One region of the Labrenzia sp. 5N genome, then DNA from elsewhere that is predicted to be linked to it. Evidence: predicted binding sites of a transcription regulator. Region 1 holds the regulator's gene; each other region holds the start of a gene.
What was found. The regulator PhoB, encoded in region 1, activates phosphate uptake and scavenging genes when phosphate is short. The targets are predictions, from matches to a motif close to TGTCATNNANCTGTCAT.
Positions count from the first base shown of each region.

Region 2: a site for PhoB is predicted at 2,196-2,212, ahead of HEP89_RS09355 (DUF2794 domain-containing protein). Genes of this name have one in related genera too.
Region 3: a site for PhoB is predicted at 1,801-1,817, ahead of HEP89_RS09100 (DUF1045 domain-containing protein). Genes of this name have one in related genera too.
Region 4: a site for PhoB is predicted at 2,355-2,371, ahead of HEP89_RS08705 (NAD-glutamate dehydrogenase). Genes of this name have one in related genera too.

Region 1 covers NZ_JAAZTM010000002.1:241,806-246,015, reverse strand. Annotated here, with positions in the region: gene pstB (phosphate ABC transporter ATP-binding protein PstB) at 1-433, shown strand, start outside; gene phoU (phosphate signaling complex protein PhoU) at 465-1,160, shown strand; gene phoB (phosphate regulon transcriptional regulator PhoB) at 1,241-1,942, shown strand; gene HEP89_RS01920 (GcrA family cell cycle regulator) at 2,268-2,804, opposite strand; gene HEP89_RS01915 (aspartate aminotransferase family protein) at 3,246-4,210, shown strand, end outside.
Region 2 covers NZ_JAAZTM010000006.1:23,526-27,735, reverse strand. Annotated here, with positions in the region: gene HEP89_RS09365 (hypothetical protein) at 1-457, shown strand, start outside; gene HEP89_RS09360 (Bax inhibitor-1/YccA family protein) at 640-1,422, shown strand; gene HEP89_RS09355 (DUF2794 domain-containing protein) at 1,738-2,127, opposite strand; gene HEP89_RS09350 (PLP-dependent aminotransferase family protein) at 2,592-3,989, opposite strand; gene dctP (TRAP transporter substrate-binding protein DctP) at 4,117-4,210, shown strand, end outside.
Region 3 covers NZ_JAAZTM010000005.1:357,589-361,798, reverse strand. Annotated here, with positions in the region: gene HEP89_RS09115 (alpha-D-ribose 1-methylphosphonate 5-phosphate C-P-lyase PhnJ) at 1-264, shown strand, start outside; gene phnK (phosphonate C-P lyase system protein PhnK) at 261-1,049, shown strand; gene phnL (phosphonate C-P lyase system protein PhnL) at 1,058-1,762, shown strand; gene HEP89_RS09100 (DUF1045 domain-containing protein) at 1,909-2,658, shown strand; gene HEP89_RS09095 (alpha-D-ribose 1-methylphosphonate 5-triphosphate diphosphatase) at 2,655-3,800, shown strand; gene phnN (phosphonate metabolism protein/1,5-bisphosphokinase (PRPP-forming) PhnN) at 3,814-4,210, shown strand, end outside.
Region 4 covers NZ_JAAZTM010000005.1:279,262-283,471, reverse strand. Annotated here, with positions in the region: gene leuD (3-isopropylmalate dehydratase small subunit) at 43-648, opposite strand; gene argC (N-acetyl-gamma-glutamyl-phosphate reductase) at 687-1,637, opposite strand; gene HEP89_RS08710 (peroxidase-related enzyme) at 1,777-2,343, opposite strand; gene HEP89_RS08705 (NAD-glutamate dehydrogenase) at 2,451-4,210, shown strand, end outside.

The DNA of each region.
Region 1 (4,210 bases):
GCGGATCCATGGTCTGGCCCGCAACAAGTCCGAGCTTGATGAAATCGTTGCCTCCAGCCTGCAGAAGGCCGGGCTTTGGGAAGAAGTCAAGAACCGTCTGGACGAGCCGGGCACCGGCATGTCGGGCGGTCAGCAGCAGCGTCTGTGCATTGCCCGTGCGATTGCCGTCAGCCCGGAAGTGATCCTTATGGACGAACCGTGCTCGGCGCTCGACCCCATCGCGACCGCGAAGGTGGAAGAGCTGATCGACGAACTGCGGGAAAACTTCACCATCGTGATCGTGACCCACTCGATGCAGCAGGCTGCCCGTGTGTCTCAGCGTACCGCGTTCTTCCACCTGGGTATTTTGGTGGAGGAAGGTCTGACGGAGGACATCTTTACCAATCCGAAGGACAAGCGTACGCAGGACTATATTACGGGCCGCTTCGGCTAAGCATTTTTTAGGTTTCTGAAGGGGACACAGGATGTCTGAACATACAGTCTCGGCTTACGATGACGAACTGACGGCCATGGCCGGCAAGGTTGCCGAAATGGGTGGTATTGCCGAAAAGGCTTTCGCCGATGCGGTGTCCGCGCTGGTGTCGCAGGATCTGGAGCTTGCCAAGGCGACGATCAAGGGCGATGTCCGGCTGGACAGCCTTTACAACGAACTTGAAGTGAAGCTGATCGAGCTGATCGTCCGCCGCCAGCCGATGGGGCAGGACCTGCGTGAAATCACCGCCGCAACGCGCATTGCCAATGACCTGGAGCGTGTTGGCGATCTTGCAAAGAACGTTGCCAAGCGCGTCATCGCCATCGACAGCGACTTGCAGTCGAAGAAGCTTGCGATCGGTGTGGAGCACATGACGGAACTCGCTCTTTCGCAGCTCAAGCAGGTGCTGGATGCCTACGCCCGGAAGGATGCGGAAGCCGCCCGCCGGGTTCAGGAAGCCGACGCCGAGGTCGACGCGATCTACACGTCGATCTTTCGCGAACTCCTGACTTACATGATGGAAGACCCGCGGGTCATTACCCAGTGCGTCCATCTCTTGTTCTGCGCAAAGAACATCGAGCGCATCGGCGATCACGCGACGAATATCGCCGAGAACGTCTACTACATGGTCACTGGCGAGCGTTTGCCGGAAGACCGGGCAAAGGTCGACGAAACAGGCGCGGTCTGACCCGCTGGTAATCGTCGGATTTGCAGAAGATCTTAACGGCCGGCGCTTCGGCGCCGGTTGCGGTAATTGGAGCGAGATGTATGCCGAAGGTGCTCATCGTTGAAGACGAAGAACCGCTCAGCCTTCTTTTGAGATACAATTTGGAAGCGGAAGGGTACTCGGTCGAGTCCTGTGTCCGGGGTGACGAGGCGGAAATCCGCCTGCGGGAAAGCCTGCCGGATCTGTTGCTGCTCGACTGGATGCTGCCGGGCCTGTCCGGAATTGAACTGTGCCGCCGCCTGCGGGCGCGCGAGGATACCGAGCGCCTGCCGGTCATCATGCTGACGGCACGCGGTGAGGAAGCAGAGCGCATCCGCGGCCTGTCGACCGGTGCCGACGACTACGTGGTCAAGCCTTTCTCGGTACCGGAATTGATGGCCCGCGTGCGCGCCATCCTGCGCCGGGCAAGCCCGGAAGTGGTGTCCAGCATGTTGCGGTCTGGCGATATCGAACTGGATCGCGAAACGCACCGTGTTCGCCGCAACACCAAGGAAATACACCTGGGGCCGACGGAATTCCGCCTGCTGGAATTCCTGATGACATCGCCTGGCCGTGTCTTCTCCCGTGAACAACTGCTGGATGGGGTCTGGGGTCACGATGTCTACGTGGACGAACGCACTGTCGATGTTCACGTCGGTCGCTTGCGCAAGGCTCTGAACAAGGGCAAGGCGAAGGATCCTATCCGTACCGTCCGTGGTGCCGGATACGCCTTCAATGACCAGTTCACCTCTGCCACTGCCTGAGCGCAACTTGCAGAATGGAATTAAGGAGCCCGCTTTCAAGCGGGCTTTTTGTTTCTCAGCGGTTATGTGCCTTTCGCGGAGCAAGGTTCTCTTCTGCGACCACCCCATCAGTTGTGTCGGTGTCGGGGCTGATCCTGCAGTCACTGTCGTGGCGGAGCGGTCAAACAAGGTTTGATTTGATGGAACGGAAACTGCATGGATCGGTGCCGTGATTAAGCCGTGGGAGGTCACTGTTCGGGGTCGGGCATCTGGTCAATGGAAGGCCCAAACAAAAAAAGCCCGCCAGATGGCGGGCTTTCTCATGAATTGCTTCGGTGCGCGGTTATCAGCCTGCCTGAGCCATCGTCTTGCGGTCGCGGCGGCGGTCGGCGACCGGCTGATACGCGATCTTGCAGTGATGAGCGCAGTAGGGGACGCCGGCATCGGACTGGCGGCCGCAGAAGTAGAAGTCGTCGGTTGCCGGGTCGCCAATCGGCCATTTGCAGGTCCGCTCGGTCAGCGTCAGGATGGTTGCCCGCTGCGAGATCGGAACGAGCTCTGCAATCGGCTCTACGCGTGGCTTGGCGGCCACCACTGGTGCAGGCGAGATGTCTGCTTTCAGGGCCGTCGCGCCGATCGACTGCGGATGTGACGTCGTCGGTTTCTTCGGCGCTGCACCCGTTGCAGGAGCTGCGGTGCGCGGCCGGCGCGGCTTGGCGCTTGAAGAGGTGGACTTGGCGCGGCCGGACAGGCCAAGGCGGTGCACCTTGCCGATCACGGCGTTACGGGTAACACCACCCAGTTCGCCTGCGATCTGGCTTGCGCTCAAGCCGTCGCCCCAAAGCTTTTTGAGAAGCTCAACTCGTTCGTTTGTCCAACTCATTGCCGCACCCTTTAGTTTGACCGTCCTGCGGCCATTAACCCCGTGTTAAGCATGCGCAAGCACGCTTAATGCTGGCAGATCTAGTGCCTCTTGGTGATTTGCCTCACGAGATCTCGTGTCTGATTGCTGAGAGGTTACAATAACGTTAATTTGTCAGGCAACCACTCGACCCAAACCAGTTGGGGATGAAACGACTTTTCCCCAATTATGGCGAGGTCATTGAGAATTTTATGAAATCCGCCCTCCGCAGCACATGAAATGTCTTGTGCGCCATTTCCATTGACAGTGCATGGTACCGGCAGTGTATAAGAAAGCCGCTGCGTGCCGCCTCATCGGGGCGGCACGTTGCGTTTTGGCCCTTCGGCATCTTTTCAAGGTGACGGCCCGGCGTCGGGGCGACGCAGGGGACAGCAGGGGCGTTTAAAGGAGACAAACGAGGTTATGTCCGCGACTGCACTATTCGGAAATTACGCAAGATCGAACCTTTCTTTCGATCATGGGGAAGGCGTCTGGCTGGTTACCACCGATGGCCGACGATTCCTCGATTGCGGTTCCGGCATCGCGGTCAACGCACTCGGTCATGCCCATCCGCATCTGGTCAAGGCATTGCAGGATCAGGCAGCCAAGCTGTGGCATACCTCCAACCTACACCAGATCCCGGATGGCGAACGACTGGCGCAGCGCCTGTGCGCGGAAACCTTTGCCGACAAGGTGCTGTTCGTGAATTCCGGTGCGGAAGCGATGGAAGCTGCCATCAAATGCGCGCGCCGTTATCATTATGACAACGGCAACCCCGAGCGGTTCCACATCGTGACCTTCGAAGGCGCTTTCCATGGCCGGACCATCGCGACCATCGCGGCTGGCGGCCAGGCGAAATATCTTGAAGGCTTTGGCCCGAAGGCTCCCGGTTTCGACCAGGTGCCGGCAGGAGACCTGGATGCGCTGAAAGATGCCATCGGTCCGCAAACGGCCGCGATCGCCATCGAGCCCGTGCAGGGCGAAGGCGGGATCCGCGAAATTCCGGCCGATTTCCTGCGTGCGCTGCGCAAGATCTGTGATGACAACGGCATTCTGCTGATCTTCGACGAGATCCAGACCGGTGTCGGACGGACCGGCAAGCTGTTCGCTCACCAGTGGGCGGGCGTGGAACCGGACCTGATGGCAATCGCCAAGGGTATCGGCGGCGGGTTCCCGATGGGCGCATGTCTTGCAACGGCAGAAACGGCAGCGGCGCTGTCCCCCGGGACCCACGGCACCACCTTTGGCGGCAATCCGCTGGCCATGGCAGTCGGCAATGCCGTTCTGGACGTCGTTCTGGAAGACGGGTTCCTGGAAGGTGTCCGTCAGAAGGGGCTCAGCTTCAAGCAGAAGCTGGCCGGACTGGTGGATAGCCATCCGGACGTTCT
Region 2 (4,210 bases), on a different contig from region 1:
CAACGCGATGAAATACACGCTGGCGCCCAAGGGCGAGGATCCGATCGAGGTTTCCGCCGTCCGTCTCTCCATCCCGAATTTCGAGAACTCCTGCCTTTCCGTCGAGAAAAAAGGCAAGCGCTTCTACGGTAACTGGGTCGGCACTGAAGGCTCCAAGCTGAAGAAACTGAACGTGTCGAAAAACCGGCTGACCATCGACGGCGAAGCGCGCAAGGTATCGATTGCGGAAGTCCGCGTCGGCCGCATGGGCATTACCGAAAATGGCAAGCCGATCGCTTTCCTCACCGATGCCGGCGGCGACTATGCGGTTCTGCAGTGGTTCAAACCCGGTGTGACTGTCGAGCAGATGCAGGATCCGGACAAGGAAATCCTCGATTTCGCGTCGGAAGAAATCGTTCGCAACCCCGGCGGCACCTGCGACCGGCAGATCGAATCCCGACTGAAAGCCATGAAATAATACGACTGAATCTGAGCCTGTTTTTAAGGATAGGTTCAAATAATACGTCCTGAGCGCAAAGATTACGAATTTTTCATCGAATTCGACTTGTGCTCGGGATAGGCTTTTCCCATATGTTGAGGGAGTTGTGTTGCATGCGCGATTGCATGCGCACGTCTATCTAGAAGGGGATTTTTACGACCATGTCGACCTATGACCGTCAATCTCAAGGCGCGTATACCGTCGCCGGCGCACGCGCCGAGGCCGGCATCGATCAGGGCCTGCGCTCCTACATGCTGGGCGTTTATAACTACATGACCATCGGCCTTGCGCTGACCGGCTTTCTTGCGCTGGCAACGGTCATGCTTGCAACGACAACCGATCCGAACTCTGCTGTCGCCAGCCTTGGCAACGGCCGCATGCTCACCCAGCTGGGTGTTGCCATCTACGGCAGCCCGCTGAAATGGGTTGTCATGCTCGCACCGCTCGGAATGGTATTTTGGCTGTCCTTCCGCATTCAGTCCATGAGTGCCGGCGCAGCGCGGACCCTTTTCCTGGTCTACGCATCCGTAATGGGTATCTCCCTGTCCTCGATCTTCCTGGTTTACACCCCGGGCTCGATCGCTCAGGTCTTCTTCATCACCGCCGGTACCTTCGGCGCGCTGAGCCTGTTCGGCTACACCACGAAGAAGGACCTCTCCGGCTGGGGCTCGTTCCTGTTCATCGGCCTGATCGGTATCGTGATCGCGTCGCTGGTCAACATCTTCATGGCATCTTCCGCCCTGCAGTTCGCCATCTCCGTGATCGGTGTTCTGGTGTTCGCCGGCCTGACCGCCTACGACACCCAGCAGATCAAGGAAATGTACTACGAAGGCGATAGCGGTGAAGTCGCTACGAAGAAGTCCGTCATGGGCGCGCTGCGTCTGTACCTCGACTTCATCAACCTGTTCATCATGCTGCTGCAGCTGTTCGGCAACCGCGACTAAGCGCAGCCAAACTGAACAAACGGAAAAGCCCGGCCTTGTGCCGGGCTTTTTTGTGGCCGAACGACTGTCCGACACATCGCACGCCGACACTTGCGTCAATGGGCGTCAACGCCAGCCTTGCGCAAATCAATGGAATGAAGCGGCAGAACACTGCGCTGCCAGGCTTGGCCGAACCAATCGTCTGGTCCGCGGCCAGCGGGTAACCGACCAGCATTAGCCGGTCATTGACGCGACCATCAAGGAAATGCCTGTGACCGGATCAACGCAGGGGAAATGAACCTCACCCGGTCATCAGCTGACTGACCGGATGCCTGGTCAGGCGTCGACCACCCGAAGATGTTTTTTCTTCTCCAGAACCCTCAGCACCTGCGCCAGATCGTGGCCACGCTTCAGGATCATGCCCCCGGTCGCCACGACCGAATAAGCGCCCTGGCGGCGGGCCAGCTTCGGGTCCTTCTCGATCCTGTAAAGCGGCATTTCGGAAGATCTGCGAAACACGGAGAAGATTGCCCGGTCCTTCAGGAGGTCGATGGCATAGTCCCGCCACTCGCCGTCGGCGACCATGCGCCCGTAGAGCCTCAGAATGACATCGAGTTCGCGCCTGTTGAATGCAACAATGGGTTTGGGAGGGGGAGCCGGTTGATGTTGTGGCGACGGGCTTGCACCCGCACCACGCTGAAACGCGCTGTCGTCGGCTTCGCTCATTCCGCCTCCATTCCGTTCGCGGTTTCGCTGCTGACAGGTAACCGACAAGAGAATCGTCGGGAGACGCCTGTCACCTGGCTGTCATGATGCGTCTTCTTTAGCCATTCTGGCAAGCCCGCAACGTCATATTGACAGACAGAGGTCCGAAACCAGAGTAATTTTGCCAATAAGTTTTACGGGAAGAAGTGCAAAAACGAACGCAACGGCACTTTGCCAAGAAAGAATGCATAAATTTCCTTGATTTTGCCGCATTCCAGCCCTTGGCCAGCCATTTTAGACACCCATATTAGGACCATACCCTGATGGGTATGGCCCGTAGAAGCCGCGGAATGCATTAGCCCCCCAGCCCCCCGGGGTTTTTACTGGCCAACCAGATTTAGTGAGTCAAACATCAGGGCAACTGAAGGGCCGGCATTATGCCGGCCCTTTTCATTTGTGGACCTGCCTGTTCTTCTGCTTTCAAACTACTTCAGAAAATCCTTGAGGAACGACAGGAACCGCGCATCGGTTCCATAGGCCACATTGACCCGCATTGCCGGTTTCTGCCGGGTCTCGCGGTTCGGATAGAAGACGGCGCCCGGTGCAATGAAGATGCTTTGCTTGCTGGCAGCGGCGCACAGTTCCCTTTCATCCACATCATCGGGAAACTCCACCCAGAGATAGAACCCGGGAATGGAGCACTCCCGCACGGACAACCCGATCGCCTCCAGTGTCCCGAAGGATGCCTTGTAGGCATCTTCCACCCGGTTCCTGAGACGCCGCAGATGTCTCAGATAATGGCCGGCCTGCATCAGATTGAACACGAAGCGTTCGACGTGGTCGGATGAATTGACCACCGTCAGCATCTTGATATCGGCAAGCTGGCGGATGATGTCCGGATTTCCAGCCACGTAACCGCATCTGAGACTGGCCGACAGTGTCTTGGAAAAGGTGCCGAGATAAAGCACTCGCTCCAGCTGGTCCAGCGCTGCCAGCCTTGGCAGCGTGGCCGGAAGAATGTCGGCAAGCGCGTCGTTTTCAACCAGGAGGAACCCCCAGCGCTCGGCAAGCTGCATCAACCCGAATGACCGCGAAGGTGACAGGGAACCGCCGGTCGGATTGTGGCCGTGGGACTGGGTGACAAACATCTTCGGCCGGTAAAGAGCGAGTTTGGCGGTCAGGTCTTCCAGGTCCGGACCGTCCCTGTCCCGCCGGATACCGACAATCTGCACCTTGGCGAAGGTCAGCTTGGAAAAGAGCGGATAATAGCCCGGCTCATCGACAAAAACCGTATCGCCAGGCTCCGTCAGATGCCGGATGATCAGATCCAGTCCATGGTTGACGCCATGGGTCAAAAGAAGCCCTTGTGGATCGGCCGGGATCGACCGCTCCAGCAATTGCATCCGCAGCCGGTCCCTCAGCGGACCATATCCCCACGAACTGCCGTAGCCGAATTCGATCGCTTCGGGAAAGGGCGTCTTGGCGTTGGCGAAATGGCGGCGCAGCTCCGCCCCCTCCATCCACGACGGCGGCGGGCGCCCATCTCCCGGACGCACTTCATAATGCTGTTCCAGCTGCTCCCGCAGCAACGACATGCCGTCGACAGCAGCCGTGACATGTGGCGCTGGCGGGGTCTTGGAAGCCGGTCCGACCTGTGACATGTAGTATCCGGAGCCGGCCCGCGCTTCCAGTAGCCCCCGGGCGACCAGCCGGTCGTAAGCTTCCGCCATCGTGTTTTTCGAAACGCCGTTCTCCCGCGCGGCCTGACGAATGGAAGGCAACCGCTCAAACGTCTTGTACGCCCCTGCCTCCAGCATCAGCGCGACTTTCTCGACGATCTGATCGACGCGAGACAGTTTCCGACCGCTACCTGTAACCCTCATTGTCCCTCAAAATTTACTGGGACAGTGCTGCCCATAAATCCAACAACTGTCCCTTGATTGTCCCAATCATTTTTATGACAGTTTGCCCCATTACGCCAGCAAATGGCAATTTCCTTGGGAGGGAAAAATGACCAAAGTAAGTAGACGCAGCCTTCTTGCAGGTGCAGCCGTTGGCGGCAGCGCCCTCGCAGCACCGATTGCGGCCAAGGCACAGGATGCGG
Region 3 (4,210 bases), on a different contig from region 1:
CCACCCTACACCAAGGTGAAGAGCCTCGACTTCGAGGACTATCCTTTCGAGGTGCAGAAATTCGACAAGCCCTGCGGCCTGTGCGGCGCGGAGAATGTCTATCTCGACGAGGTGATCCTGGATGACAAGGGCGGGCGCATGTTCGTCTGCTCCGACAGCGACTATTGCGAGGAACGGCGCGCGGACGGCCATCTCGGCCCGATGGCGGCCGATCCGGCGGCACACCAGTTCGGCGCCCCCCTGGCAGAGGAGACCGCCCGATGAACGCCTTTCCCTCCGCGGACCCGCTGCTGCAGGTTCATAACGTCACCCGCTATTATGGCGACCGCATCGGCTGCGCCGATGTCTCCTTCGATCTCTGGCCCGGTGAGGTGCTTGCCATCGTCGGCGAAAGCGGCTCCGGCAAGACCACGTTGCTCAACTGCCTGTCGACACGGCTCGCGCCGACGGCGGGAGCAATCGAATACCGCATGCGGGACGGCACCATGCGCAACCTCTATCAGCTGACCGAGGCCGAGCGCCGCCTGCTGATGCGCACCGACTGGGGGTTCGTGCACCAGAATGCTGCGGACGGGCTGCGCATGAACGTTTCCGCTGGTGCCAACGTCGGCGAAAGGCTGATGGCGGTTGGCGAGCGCCACTACGGCAACATCCGCTCCACCGCCGACGACTGGCTGGGACGGGTGGAAATCGACAGCGACCGGATCGACGACGATCCGCGCTCGTTCTCCGGCGGCATGCGCCAGCGCCTGCAGATCGCCCGCAACCTTGTCACGAGACCACGGCTGGTCTTCATGGACGAGCCGACCGGCGGTCTGGACGTCTCCGTGCAGGCACGTCTTCTCGACCTCTTGCGCCGTCTTGTGGCCGATCTCGGACTTTCCGTGGTCATCGTCACCCACGACCTTGCGGTCGCCCGGCTGCTGTCGCACCGGATCATGGTGATGCGCCACGGCAACGTCATCGAAAGCGGCCTGACGGACCAGGTGCTCGACGATCCGCGCGAGCCCTACACCCAGCTGCTTGTTTCTTCCATTCTCCAGGTATGAGGACCGAAATGCCCGTACGCCTCTATCTCAACAACGTCGGCAAGTCCTTCACCATGCACCTGCAGGGCGGAACCGTCATTCCCGTGGTCGAGAAAGTCGAATTCTCGGTGAATTCCGGCGAATGTGTCGTCCTTGGCGGCCCCTCCGGTGCCGGCAAGAGTTCGATCCTCAAGATGATCTACGGCAACTACCGCTGTGACGAGGGTCAGATCCTGGTGACGGTCGGCGATGAAATCGTCAACATTGCCGGGGCCGAGCCGCGCAAGGTCCTGCGCCTGCGTGAAGACACGATCGGCTATGTCAGCCAGTTCCTGCGCACCATCCCGCGTGTTTCGGCCGAAGACGTCGTCGCCGAGCCGCTTATCGCCCAGGGCACCAGCGAGGAAGAAGGCGTCGACAAGGCCCGCTCCCTGCTGTCGCGGCTGAATGTGCCCGAGCGCCTGTGGACCCTGCCACCCGCCACGTTCTCTGGCGGCGAGCAGCAGCGCGTGAACATCGCCAGGGGGTTCATTGCCCATTATCCGATCCTGCTGCTGGATGAGCCTACCGCCTCTCTCGACGCTGCCAACCGGGCCGTGGTCGTGCGTCTGGTGGAAGAAAAGAAAACCCAGGGCGTTGCCATGGTGGGCATTCTTCACGACCAGGACGTCCGGGAACAGATCGCCGACCGTATCATCGACGTGACCGGTTTCAGCGCGGAGGCAGCCGCCTGAGCCACGAGATGAGGAAAGGCTTGCAGACGGGCGGAAACTGTCACAGAAAAGTCACCGCCCGCCTTTAGGTCACTCCCTCAGAAAGTTGAAGGATGTGGCCCTGCCACATCCCGGCCAAACCACATTTCAAAATCGCGATTTTCTTCATGCGCTACGCCCTCTATTTCGCCGCCGATGCCGACGACCGCCTGATGCAGCTCGGAAATTCCTGGCTCGGGCGCGATCCCTTTTCCGGCACGGCCCTTCCGCAACCGGAGCTGCCCGGCATGACATCGGCACGCTTCCAGGAGTTGACGACCGCCCCCCGGCGCTATGGATTTCACGGGACGTTGAAAGCCCCGTTTTCTCTCGCAGCCGATCAGACCGAGGCAGCACTGCTGGACGCCTGCGCAGCCTTTGCGGCAGAAATCGCCCCTTACGAAATAGAAGCGCTCGGCGTGAACAGGCTAGGCCGTTTTCTGGCACTGACCCCCGAGGCAGAAGAGCCGGCCCTGCGCGCCTTCGCCGGCCTGTGCGTGCGTCGCTTCGAGCCGTTCCGCGCACCACTGTCCGAGGCGGATCTTGAGCGCCGCCGCAAGAGCGGACTGTCGGAAAGGCATGACACCTATCTCGTCAGGTGGGGCTATCCCTATATCTTCGATGAATTCCGCTTCCACCTGACCCTTTCCAACAAACTGGAAGACGACAGCGACATGGAGCGGATGGCAAATGCCGCCCAGGACCACTTTGCGGATGTCATCGGCAAGAAGCGGCTGTGCCGCCACGTTGCGCTCTACACCGAAGCCGAACGCGGCGCGCCTTTCCAGGTCCATACCGTCTTTCAGCTGACCGGCAGCGTCGCTCCCGCCGACGCCCTCAGCCAGGCCGAGCGTCTTTCCCAAGAGGAATCTGCATGAGCAAGCATCCCAAAGTCTTCAAGAATGCCAGTCTGGTTCTCGCAGGCGAAGTGTTCGACGGTTCCCTGACGGTCGATGATGCCGGTCTGATTTCCGGCATCGGGTCGCCGACCGACGTCGACGGGCATGATTGCGAAGGCGACTTCCTGCTGCCTGGCCTGGTCGAGCTGCATACCGACCACCTGGAAACCCACTATGCGCCGCGTCCCAAGGTGCGCTGGAGTCCGGTTTCCGCCGTGCAGGCCCACGACGCCCAGATCGCGTGTTCCGGCATCACCACCGTGTTTGATGCGCTGCGCGTCGGCATGGATGAAGACGCGGACCTTGGTTATTCGGATATGCGCGCGCTTGCGGATGCCATTGAAACCGGCCAGCGGGAAAACCGCCTGCGCGCCGACCATTTCATCCACCTTCGCTGCGAAGTATCAGCGCCCGACGTACTCAGCGCCTTCAAGGTGTTCGAGGACGACGACAGCATCCGCCTGATCTCGCTGATGGACCACACCCCCGGTCAGCGCCAGTTCGTGTCGATGGATGCCTACAAGATCTACTATCAGGGCAAGAAGGGCTTCACCGACGCCCAGATGGACGACTTCATCCGCAAGCGTCAGGCGCGTGCCAGCAGTCTTGCCCCTGAAAACCGCAAGCATCTCTCGGCCATCGCCCAATCGCGCGGCATCGCCATCGCCAGCCACGACGACGCCACCACCGCCCATGTGGACGAGGCGATTTCACTGCAGACGAAAATCGCCGAATTTCCAACCACGCTGGAAGCCGCCAAGGCTTCGCACGAAGCCGGTATGGCTGTTCTGATGGGCGCGCCGAACGTCGTGCGCGGCGGATCCCACTCCGGCAATATCTCGGCGAAGGCGCTTGCCGAAGCGGGCGTTCTGGATGTGCTCTCCTCGGACTATGTGCCGATTTCGCTGCTGCAGGCTGCGTTCCAGCTGGCAGCAGAGATCGAGGCGATTGCCCTGCCACAGGCAGTCGCCATGGTCACGGCGACGCCCGCGAAGGCCATCGGCCTGCAAGACCGCGGCACCCTGGAACCCGGCCTCAGGGCCGATCTCATCCAGGTGAAAATGGTTGGTGACATCCCGATCGTGCGCGGTGTCTGGCGCGAGGGCAAACGAGTTGCCTGAGGCTGGCTCCGACATGACAGAAAAACTCGGCCCCGGCCGCATGGTGCTCGTGGTTGGGCCGAGCGGGGCCGGCAAGGACACATTGATGGCCGCGCTCAAGGCCCGTCTGGCGGGCCGGACGGACGTCAGCTTCGCCCGGAGAGCGATCACCCGGCAGGCCGATGTCGAGGCCGAGGATCACGACACCCTTTCGCGCGCCGAATTCGATCAGCTGAGAGCTGCCGGAAAGGTTGCCCTGTGCTGGGAGGCCCACGGGCTCGGCTACGTCATCCCGCAAAGCTACGACCAGGCAATCGAAGCAGGCGCAACCGTGATTGCCAATGGCTCGCGCAAGGTGTTGAAGCACGCAGAGGACAAGTACCACAACGCCAGCGTTCTGCTGATCACCGCGCCGGTCGAAGTCCTCGCCG
Region 4 (4,210 bases), on a different contig from region 1:
GGGTCGTGAAACCCGGCTTTTCAAAAGTCTTTGCAGTCCGGCTCAGACCCAGGGACGGTCGTTGCCCATCTTGCTTTCAAAGGTGTCGATTTCACCGGCCTTCGCCATGGTCAGGCCGATGTCGTCGAGGCCGTTGATCAGGCAATGCTTGCGGAAGCTGTCGATCTTGAAGGCGATGTCACCGCTCTCAAGACCTTTGATTTCCTGGCTTTCCAGATCGATCGTCAGCGTGAAGTTGGCGCCGCGCTCTGCCGCATGCATCAGGGTTTCCAGCTCGTCTTCGGAGACCTGGATCGGCAGAATGCCGTTCTTGAAGCAGTTGTTGTAGAAAATGTCGGCGAACGAGGTGGAGATCACGCAGCGGATGCCGAAATCAAGCAGCGCCCAGGGCGCATGCTCGCGCGAGGAACCGCAGCCGAAGTTGTCACCGGCGATCAGGATCTTGGCATTGCGGTAGGCGGCCTTGTTGAGAACGAAGCTCTCGTTCTCCGATCCGTCGTCGTTGGTGCGCATTTCGTGGAACAGCGCGGTGCCGAGGCCGGTGCGCTTGATCGTCTTCAGGAACTGCTTCGGAATGATCATGTCCGTGTCGATGTTCACGATCGGCAACGGCGCTGCGACACCGGTCAGGGTCTCAAATTTTTCCATTCTTCTTCTCTCCTGAAAGGCCTGAAAACGGATGCCGCTTACGCAGCAAGGCTGGTTGTCTGATCGACACCGAGCATAAGATTGAGGTTCTGGACCGCAGCGCCGGACGCGCCCTTGCCCAGGTTGTCGTAGACGGCAACGATCGCAGCCTGCGCCCTGGCGTCATTTGCAAAGACGTGCAGATGCAGCTTGTTGGTGTCGTTGAGCGCCTGCGGATTGAGGCTGTCGGATTTCTCGAGTGCTTCGAGCGGCGCGACCTCGACAAAACCGCCGGGTACCGAAGCGAAATGATCGGCGATCGCCGCATGCAGCTGCTCGCCCGTCGGCACCTTGGCAAGGCCTGCCAGGTTCAACGGAACCACCGTCAGCATACCCTTGTAGAAATCGCCAACAGTCGGAGTGAACAGTGGAGCTGCGTCGAGCAGGCCGTATTCCGTCATTTCCGGAAGGTGCTTGTGATTGAACCCGAGCGCGTACGGCGCAAACGAATTTGCGCTGGTTCCGGCGGCTTCGTAATCGGCAATCATGCCCTTGCCACCACCGGAATAACCGGAGATGCCGAAATAGGTCAGGTTGAAGTCCGACGGCAGCAGTTCCGCGGTGATCAGCGGACGAACCGCGGCGATCAGGCCTTGCGGCCAGCATCCCGGATTGGCAACGCGCATGGCCGCGGCGATGATGTCGGCTTGGTCGAGGTCCATTTCGGCAAAGCCGTAGGCCCAGCCCTCGGCAACCCGGTGGGCGCTGGAGGCGTCAATCACACGGGTGGTGTCGTTCTCGATCAGGGCAACGCTTTCCTTGGCCGCCGCATCCGGCAGGCAAAGAATGGCAATATCGGCCTTGTTGAGGTAGTCGGCCCGGGCAGCCGGATCCTTCCGGCTTTCGTCCGGAATGGAGATCAGCTCAAGGTCGCGGCGCATGGCAAGGCGCTCGCGGATCTGCAGACCCGTCGTACCGGCTTCACCATCAATAAACACGCGCGCAACCATCGCCCGTTCCTCTCCCTCTCATGATCGCCGCCAGTTTCGAACCCCAGGGCCCGAAAGCCGTCAGGCAGATCGGTGCAAAATCGCAAGCGTCATACACCCAATCGCGCGGCTTGTCACCGCCGCGCGACGCTCCGTTATCTCAACGGGCCCTTGAGTGATACTCATCATTCGGGCGCATGTCGGACGCCGCAGCCACCCTGTTGGACATGTTGAAGAAGCCCGTTACCGAGGCGATGTCCCAGATGTCGCGATCCGTAAACCCGACATCACGCAGGGCTTGCCGGTCGCTTTCCACGATTTCCGCCGGCTTCTCCGTCAACTTGACGGCGAAGTCGAGCATCGCCCGCTGCTTTGGCGAAAGGTCCGCAACGCGGTAGTTCATCACCATCAGTTCCCCCAGCACGGGGTCCCCGGAAAGCTCGCGCACCGCAGCACCATGAGCCGTCAGACAATAAAAACAGCGGTTGACCGCTGATACCGCAACGGCAATCATCTCTCTCTCGAGCTTGGAGAGTGTACATTCGCCCAGCATGAGGTCGTTGTACATGTCGGTGAAGGCGCGCAGCTTCGTTTCGTCGAACGCATATGCCTTGAGGACGTTGGGAACGAGACCCAGCTTCTCCTGGCACAAGTCGAAATAAGCCTGTGTCTTTTCACTCAATGTTACATTTGAATCGATTTGCAAGGCCGTGACTTTACTTGACAATTTGCTCCTCCCGTCATGAAACCGTTTATGTCGCTGAAATATGAACTTAAGTCTTAGAACGAGCGAGCGACAGAGCCAAACCATACGATCGCCTAAGGGGATGGAAAATGCCGGACAAACACGACGTCGAGAAACTCAAACTCATCGACGCGGTCCAAGCAACCTTGAATCAGGAAGATCCGGCTCTCGCCGAGTTTTCCCGCGCCTTTTATGACCGGGGCGCAGCGGAAGACCTGGTGGCCTATACCGCGGAAGAGCTGACCGGCTTTGCCCGGGACGCCTGGCAGGATTTCCAGAACCACGAACTCGGCACGCATCGTGTCAGCATCGCCGATCCGGCGTTCAAGGCCCAGGGCAGCAAGGTCAAGGGCGTCTCGATTATCGAGATCGTCAACGACAACATGCCCTTCCTGGTCGATTCCGTCATGGACGAGCTGCAGGAAAGCAAGATCGAAGTTCATCTGGTCCTGCACCCGATCTTCATCGTGGAACGGGATGACAACGGCAAACTGACAAGCGCCACGGCTCGCAAGAAACCACCGAAGCGGACCGACCGGCAGGAAAGCCTCATCCATATCCACGTGACACGGATTGATTCGCCCGAAGCCCGCGCGGCACTCAAGGCACGGCTCGACAAGGTTCTGTCCGATGTCCGCGCCGTCGTGTCGGATTTCAAGCCGATGCAGGAACGCCTGGCGGAGGCCATCGACACCTACAAGACCACGCAAATTCCCGGCAGCAGCGACGAGTTGTGGGAGGCAATCCACTTCCTGGAGTGGATGGAGAACGACAACTTCATTTTCCTCGGCATGCGCGAATACATGTTCGAAGGCGGCGTCGAGGAGGGCGAGCTTTCCCCCCATGAGGGCACGGGCCTCGGCCTCTTGTCCGACCCGGACGTGCGCGTTCTCCGCCGCGGCACGGAGTTCGTGCAGATCACGCCGGAAATTCGCGAGTTCCTGAAGAAACCCGAACCGCTGATCATCGCCAAGGCCAACGTGAAGAGCACCGTGCACCGACGCGTGCACATGGATTACGTCGGTGCCAAGCTTTATGACGACGAAGGCAACATGAACGGTGAGCTGCGCATTGTCGGCCTGTTCGCCTCGACCGCCTATACCGAACCGACCAGCACCATCCCGTTCCTGCGCCGCAAGGTTGCCAGCGTTCTGGCCCGCGCCGGCTACGGCTCGGAAAGCCATTCCGGTCGCGCCCTCCGCAACGTTCTGGAAGCTTTCCCGCGTGACGAGCTGTTCCAGATCGAACGGGAGCGCCTGTTCGACTTTTCCATCGCTATCCTGCAGCTGGACGAGCGCCCGCGCATTCGCGTGCTGTCCCGCCCGGACAAGTTCGACCGCTATGTATCCATTCTGGTCTTCGTCCCGCGTGACCGCTATTCCACCGAAGTGCGCCTGAACGTCGGCACCTATCTGGCCTCGGTCTATGAAGGACGCGTGTCGGCCTGGTACGTTACCTATCCAGAAGGTCCGCTTGCGCGGGTTCACTACATCATCGGCCGCGATCGCGGGGAAACGCCGACGCCGCAGCAGGAAGAGCTGGAGGCCGCCGTTGCCGACATGGTGCGCACCTGGTCCGACAGTGTGCGCGATGCGCTCAAGGACGAATTCGCACCCTCGCAGGCCCGCAAGCTGGCCGACCGCTACGCGCTTTCGTTTCATGGCGGCTACAAGGAAGTCTACAACGCCCAGTCCGCGCTGTTCGACATCGTCAAGCTGGAAACCCTGTCCGACAAGAACGACACCACCATCACGTTCCACCGCCAGGCAGGCACCAGGGACAGCCGCCTGTCGCTGAAGGTCTATCACCGCGGTTCGCCGATCCCGCTGTCCGCGCGCGTGCCGCTCCT